DNA from 3 places in the Methylobacterium durans genome. Region 2 is predicted to be linked to each of the others. Evidence: riboswitches for the same ligand, from Rfam matches in the RefSeq annotation. Region 2 holds a riboswitch; each other region holds the start of a gene.
What was found. A riboswitch is a leader RNA that binds a small molecule or an ion and turns the genes downstream of it on or off. The one in region 2 is predicted to bind cobalamin.

Region 1 (2,258 bases), 2.1 Mb from region 2:
TCGTCGAGGACGAGGAGGCGGATCGTCGGATCCGCCATCAGGGACTGCGCCGTCGCCCAGGCCCGCGCGCAGGCGGCGATATCGCGGGCCTTGTCCTGCGTCTCCCAGGTGAAGCCCTCGCCCAGCGCGTGCCAGGCGACCCGGTCGCCGAAAGCCTCCAGCGCCCGCTTCTCGCCCGTGTCCCAGGCCCCCTTGATGAACTGCACCACGCCGACCCGCCAGCCGCGCCCCAGCGCCCGCAGCACGAGCCCGAGCGCGGCCGTCGTCTTGCCCTTGCCGGGGCCGGTGTTGACGATGAGGAGGCCCTTCTCGACGGTCTTCGAGGCGACCTCGGCATCCTGCGCCGCCTTGCGCTTCCGCATCTTCTCGCGGTGGCGCGCGTCCTCGTCGCTCATGCGTGTCCTCCAGCGGGTTTGACGACCATCGGCAGCCCGGCCACCAGGAACACGACCCGGTCGGCCTCCCGCGCGAGGCGCTGGTGGAGCCGTCCGGCCGCGTCGCGGAACGCGCGGGCCAGGGCGTTGTCGGGCACGATGCCGAGCCCGACCTCGTTCGAGACGAGGACGAGCGGGCCGGCCGCATCCGCGCAGGCCGAGGCGAGATCCTCGGACGCGGCCGCGAGATCGGCCCCGCCCAGCATCAGGTTGGTGAGCCAGAGCGTCAGGCAATCGACGAGGACGGGGCCGCGCACCTCCCGGATCGCGGCGGCGAGTTCCGTCGGCACGTCCCGCGTCACCCAGCCCTCTCCCCGGCGGGCGCGGTGGAGGGCGATGCGCTCCCGCATCTCGTCGTCCCAGGCCTGCGCGGTGGCGAGGTAGGTCCAGGGCGCCGGGGAGGTCTCGACCAGCGCCTCCGCGTGGGCGCTCTTGCCCGAGCGCGCGCCGCCGAGCACCAGGGTCATGCGGGGGGCGGCCTGAAGCATCGGGCTCCTTTGCCCCAAGCGCAGCCCTCCGGTCAAAGATCGCCTTCGCCTTCGATCAAAGAATCGCGGGACTCGGGGTGCGGCCCGCGTTGTGCCGGCCCGCGCGACAGGCTAGAAGCCGGTGAGACGGTGCCCCGGCGACGGGGTGAAAAGGGAATGCGGTGAGGGGCTCGGGCTCCGATTCCGCGGCTGCCCCCGCAACTGTGAGCGGCTAGCTCCTGCCACCACGCCACCGGATCTCCGGGAAGGCGGCAGGCGCGAGGATCCGCGAGCCAGGAGACCTGCCGTCCCCCGCTATCCTCGAACGCCGCCGGCGGGGCGGCCGGAGACCTGACCCGATGACGACGAACGTCCAGACCCTCGGCACCACCGGCACCCGCGCGAGCGAGGGCGCCGCCGCCATCGCGATCGCCGCCCTGCTGGGGCTCGGCCTCGTCTTCCTCGCGGGCTTCGCGCCGGCCTCGGCGCTGCACAACGCGGCGCACGATTTCCGGCACACGCAGAACTTCCCCTGCCACTGACCGCTCTGCCGCAGCCCGCAGAGATCCCATGATCATCCGGCTCCTGTCGGCGGCCCTCGTCGCCGGCTTCCTCGCGGCCGTCGTCGCGACGGGCCTGCAGCTCGCCCTCACCTCGCCGCTCATCATCGCGGCCGAGCGCTACGAGACGCACGCCGCCCTCGATGCGGACGAGACTCGCCTGCCCATCGTCCTGGCCCACGCGCCGGCGCAGGGCCAGGCGCCTGCCCAAGGTCACGACCACGGCAACACTGGGCCTGGCGCGGAGTGGCAGCCCGGCCCCGGCCTGCCGCGCATGGCCTTCACTGGCCTCGCGACGCTGATCGGCGGCATCGGCTACGCGCTCCTCCTCGGCGCCGTGATGCTCGCCTGCGGCCGCGCGCCGACGCCGGAGCGGGCGCTCGCCTTCGGGCTCGCGGGCTTCGCCGCGGTCGCGCTCGCCCCCGCCCTCGGCCTGCCGCCGGAGCTGCCGGGCAGCGAGGCGGCGCCCCTCGCCACGCGCCAGGCATGGTGGCTGATGACCGCCGCAGCGACCGCGATGGGCCTCTACCTAATCCTGATCCGGCGGGCGGCCGTCACCATCCTCGGCGGGCTCGTGCTCATCGTGGCGCCGCACCTCGCCGGCGCCCCGGTGCCGCCCGAGGGGAATTCGGCCGTGCCCGCCCTCCTCGCCGCGCAATTTGCCGCCCGCTCGCTGGGCATCGCCTTCGTGTTCTGGGCGGTGATCGGGCTCGCCTTCGGCTGGGCCTGGCAGGTGTTCGGGCGCGCGGCAGAGGCGCCGGCCCATGCCTGAGGGCCAGCCCGAACCTGTGGTGCTC
Region 2 (2,258 bases):
TCGGATTGACGATGCCGTCCCGCGCCCGGCCCGAGTTGGCCGGTGTGTCGGAGACAACGTCGGCGTAGTAGCCGTCCGCGCGGAAGCCGACGCTGGTGCGTAGCCAGTCGGTCCAGCGCACCCGGTTCTCGTAGTAGAAGGCGGCACTCGCCTCCAGCACCCGGTCGTCAAGCACGGTCGAGCGGTACAGTCGGTTCGTGGTGTTGAAGAGGCCGACGCGGATCGAGTCCGTCCGGGTCTGGACCCCGATCTCGTTCTCCATGGGCAGGCCGAACAGGGCGCCCTGGAATGTGTGGGAGACCTCGCCGCCGCCGAGAACCCGATTGTCGTGCTGGCGGAACTGGTCGCCGTTCACTGGATCGTTGAGGAAGTAGGTGAAGTCGTTCCAGAGGTTCATCCCGTAGCGGATCACGTAGGTGTTCGCGCGGGTGATGCCGGTCTCGTCCGTGCCGCTCCAGCGCCCGGACAGCGAGAATCGGCCCGTGTCGCCGCCGTCGGTCGGGTTCAGCGTGTCGAAGCGTCCGATCAGGCCTCCGCTGACGGCCCGCTCCGGGATCTGGTTGGTGGCGTTCCATCTTGCCCAGTAGGCCATCCCGGTGAGCGCGAAGCCGTCGGTGGCGGTGCCCTGGCTGTAGCGGAGGACGCCGTTGAGCTTGCGCAACCGGTCCGGCTCGGCCCAGGGACCATCGTAGACCTGCGCCTCGCCGGCCACGAGGAGGTGGCCTGCGCCGAGCGGCGCGGAGCCGATCGTGAGCGCGCGCTTGTAGCCGAACGACCCGATCGAGGTGAGCGCGAGGTTCTTCTCGACGCTGTCGAGGTAGTCGATGCGCACCGAGCCGGCCGAAGCGAAGTCGCCGTCGCGGACGAAGTAGGGCCCCTTGTGGAACTCGACCGCGCCGACGAGTTCGGGGATCAGGAAGTTGATGTCGGCGTAGCCCTGGGCGTGGGCGTTCGTGCGCATATTGACCGGCATGCCATCGACCGTGATGGCGATGTCGCTGCCGTGATCGAGGTTGAAGCCGCGCAGGAAAAACTGGTTGGCCTTGCCCTCGCCCGAGTGCTGCGTGACGATGAGGCCGGGCACCGCCTCCAGCACCTCGCCGGGGCGGGTCACGGGACGGTTGTTGACCTGCGCCCCCGTGATCACGCCGGCGCTGGCGGAGTCGACGCGCGGGAGAGGGCCCCCGATCCCCGTCACACCACCGACGTAGCCGGCACTGGCAACCGGACCGGACGTGCTCACCATCGGTGTTTCCGCGGTCACCGAGATCTCGGCAAGGCTCGCCTCGTCGCCCGCCGACGGATTCGCCGGCCGGGCCCAGGCGACATCGGATGCGAGCCAAGCCGCACAGGCCAGGATTGTCACGGTTCTGGGGATCGGGCGACGAGCAGCTTCGGACACGGGGCCTCGGGCAACGGCAGTGGCACGTCACCGCGAACGAGGCCTCGGTCGCCGCCTCCGCTCGGGATTGGCAGCGCTTCGACACCCGTCAGGACACCCCGCCCGACGCGTTTCGCGTGTGACCACGGCTGACGGCAGGTCTCCTGGCTCGCGGGTCGCCGCCCTCGCACCGTCTTCCCGGGGCAGACCCCAGTGACATGGTGGTGAAGGACTCGCCGCTCACAGTTGCGGGGGCAGCCGCGGCCTCGGGGCGAACCCTCACCGCGTTCCCTTTTGATCCCCGAAGGGAACCGTCGAGATCTAGCTATGCGGCCGGCTCCGTGAGCGTCAACGGAACTTCGCGCAGCCCTGTCGATGTGTGATCTGGCAGCAACAGCGGGTCCAGCGGGGCGCGCGTCTGCGCCGGATCGCCTCCAATGGGCGGCTGTTGAAGCCGACAGGCTCGACGGAGGCGTAGCCGTCCATCATCTCGCAAGGGTGCACGAGGGCTGCGAGCCGGGCCACTGCCAAAGCCGCTTGGGAGACGCGGCTCGCATCGCCTCTCGGGCGGCGATAGGCGCGAAGCGCAAGCTGCCGACGCATCCACCTAGACAACAAACGTGCTACATGCCGCTTGGAGCTGCGCTTCGCTGACACCTTCGAGCGTGATCGAGAGTCCCTTGAGGCTGATCACGGCGTCCCCGCACCCATCGTCGCTCGTGATTGCCAGGACATCCGCAGCGTCGAACAGCCCCAGCCCCCGCACGTCGAGCCGATCCGCGCCAGGATTGAAATCGATGATGGTATCCCGGCCCTCATCCGCCGGATCGAATACGAACGTGTCCGCATCCGAGCCGCCACTAAGCTTGTCGTTGCC
Region 3 (2,258 bases), 540 kb from region 2:
GCGGAGATGCCGCCGTTCAGCTTGTGGTCGTCGAAGAAGCGGCAGCTCTCGCAGGCGCCGTCGTGGGTGCTGGCCATGATCGTGTCTCCGTTCCGTTGGGGGGCAGGCCGGAGCCCGCCGCGTCCTCACACTTGTTAATTAGAACAAGTCGAATGTAGCGTCAATGCGCGGGCGCCACACCGGTTCCGGAATCGACCTCCGGGCTGTGCGCGGGCCGGCCGCTCCCGTTGACGGGCGGGATCCGCGCGGCCTAGCGTCAGCCCCGACGGTTCCCTTCGGGGATCAAAAGGGAACGCGGTGAGGGTTCGCCCCGAGGCCGCGGCTGCCCCCGCAACTGTGAGCGGCGAGTCCTTCACCACCATGTCACTGGGGTCTGCCCCGGGAAGACGGTGCGAGGGCGGCGACCCGCGAGCCAGGAGACCTGCCGTCAGCCGTGGTCACACGCGAAACGCGTCGGGCGGGGTGTCCTGACGGGTGTCGAAGCGCTGCCAATCCCGAGCGGAGGCGGCGACCGAGGCCTCGTTCGCGGTGACGTGCCACACCGAGCGCGCCCGCGTGTCCGCTGCATCCGCTTCCGCAACCGCCGAAGGCCTCGCGCCGGCGGCCCCGCCCCGTTCCGCCCCGCCCCCTGCGGCGTGGCGCTCCGGGTCATGGCTGTCCCGCGATGCCGTGCGGCGATATCCTGATTGTAATGTTGTAACATTGCATTCAAGGTTGCGGTGGGGCCGGTCATCCGCGCGTGCCTCGACCCTCGGAATCGACACCGTCATGCCGTCCCGTCCCCTCACGATCCGGTCACCCGGCCGGGTCCCTGCCCGCCTCGCCCGACGCCTCCTCCTCGCCGCCGCCGGCCTCGCTGCCGGCCCGGAGGCCGCCGGGGCGCAGGAATCGGTCACCCTCGACACGCTCTCGGTCGCCGGCGCCGGGACGCCGGGAGCCGGGGTCCTTGGGGCCGATCTGCCCGCCGGCCTCGCCCTGCGCGCGCCCAACCGCGGCGCGAGCCGCCTCGGCCTGACGCCGCTGGAGACGCCCGCCAGCATCGACGTGATCGCGGGCGAGACTGCGCGCCTGCGCGGCCAGAACACGCTGGTCGAGGCGGTGACGCAGAACGCCACCGGCATCACCACCATCGCCTCGCCCGGAAACGGCAACGGCGCCTTCACGGCCCGGGGCTTCGCCGGCCCGAACTCGATCCAGCAGCTCATCGACGGCACCCGCCTCTTCGTCGGCGCCGGCACCGTCAACTTCCCCTTCGACACGTGGAACATCGAGCGCATCGAGGTGCTGCGCGGCCCGGCCTCGGTGCTCTACGGGGACGGCGCCATCGGCGGCGTGGTCAACGTGGTGACGAAGAAGCCCCTCTTCGTGCCGCTCAACGAGGCGCGGGTCGGCCTCGGCACGGACGGGGTGGCGCGGCTCGCGGTCGATTCGGGCGGGCCCATCGGCGAGTCGATGGCCTACCGGCTGAACGTCAGCGGCAACCGCGCCGACGGCTGGATCACCCCGGACGGCGATTTCCGCAATCTCGCGGTCTCGGGCGCCCTCGCCTGGCGGGTGACGCCCGATCTCGACCTGACGGTCAGCCACGATTACGGCTTCCAGGAGCCGACGCGCTACTGGGGCACGCCGCTGGTCGAGGGCCGCATCCTCGAACGCTTGCGCTTCAACAACTACAACATCCGGGATTCCAAGATCCTCTGGCAGGACAACTGGACCCAGGCCCGGGCCGAGTGGCGCCCGAGCGCCGACATCACGATCCGCAACACCGCCTACCGCCTGCAGAGCCGGCGCCACTGGCGGGACGTCGAGCAATACGCCTTCAACCGGGGCACCGGCCTGATCGACCGCTCGGACTACATCGAGATCTACCACCAGCAGGAGCAGATCGGGAACCGGTTCGACGCGGCCTTCCGGGGCGAGCTGTTCGGCTTCCGCAACGAGTTCCTGGCGGGCTTCGACGTCAACGCGATCCGCTTCCGCCACACCAACAACTCGCCCTACGGCGGCGAGTCGAGCGTGGCGCCGACGAATTACGATCCGGGCCTGTTCATCAACCTCGCCGGCACCCGGCCGGCCTATTCGACCCGCACCAGCCAGGCCTCGGTCTTCGCCGAGGACCGGCTGATCCTGTCCGACCGCCTCTCGCTCTTGGCGGGCGTGCGCTACGACGCGCCGAGCCTGCACCGGGACGACCTGCGCGCCGGCACGTCCTTCGACCGGGACTTCCGCTCCGTCAGCTACCGGTTCGGCGCCGTCTA

Region 1: another riboswitch for cobalamin. It lies ahead of DK389_RS14540 (CbtB domain-containing protein); the one in region 2 lies ahead of DK389_RS24405 (TonB-dependent receptor).
Region 3: another riboswitch for cobalamin. It lies ahead of DK389_RS21810 (TonB-dependent receptor); the one in region 2 lies ahead of DK389_RS24405 (TonB-dependent receptor).

The regions. Positions count from the first base shown of each region.
Region 1 covers NZ_CP029550.1:3,148,271-3,150,528, reverse strand. The annotation lists gene cobO (cob(I)yrinic acid a,c-diamide adenosyltransferase) at 1-395, opposite strand, end outside; gene cobU (bifunctional adenosylcobinamide kinase/adenosylcobinamide-phosphate guanylyltransferase) at 392-922, opposite strand; cobalamin riboswitch at 1,033-1,225, shown strand; gene DK389_RS14540 (CbtB domain-containing protein) at 1,261-1,443, shown strand; gene DK389_RS14535 (CbtA family protein) at 1,472-2,233, shown strand; gene DK389_RS14530 (DUF1636 family protein) at 2,226-2,258, shown strand, end outside.
Region 2 covers NZ_CP029550.1:5,294,688-5,296,945, forward strand. The annotation lists gene DK389_RS24405 (TonB-dependent receptor) at 1-1,246, opposite strand, end outside; gene DK389_RS32825 (hypothetical protein) at 1,333-1,524, shown strand; cobalamin riboswitch at 1,519-1,712, opposite strand; gene DK389_RS24410 (peroxidase family protein) at 1,989-2,258, opposite strand, start outside.
Region 3 covers NZ_CP029550.1:4,759,495-4,761,752, reverse strand. The annotation lists gene DK389_RS21815 (hypothetical protein) at 1-77, opposite strand, end outside; cobalamin riboswitch at 250-443, shown strand; gene DK389_RS21810 (TonB-dependent receptor) at 769-2,258, shown strand, end outside.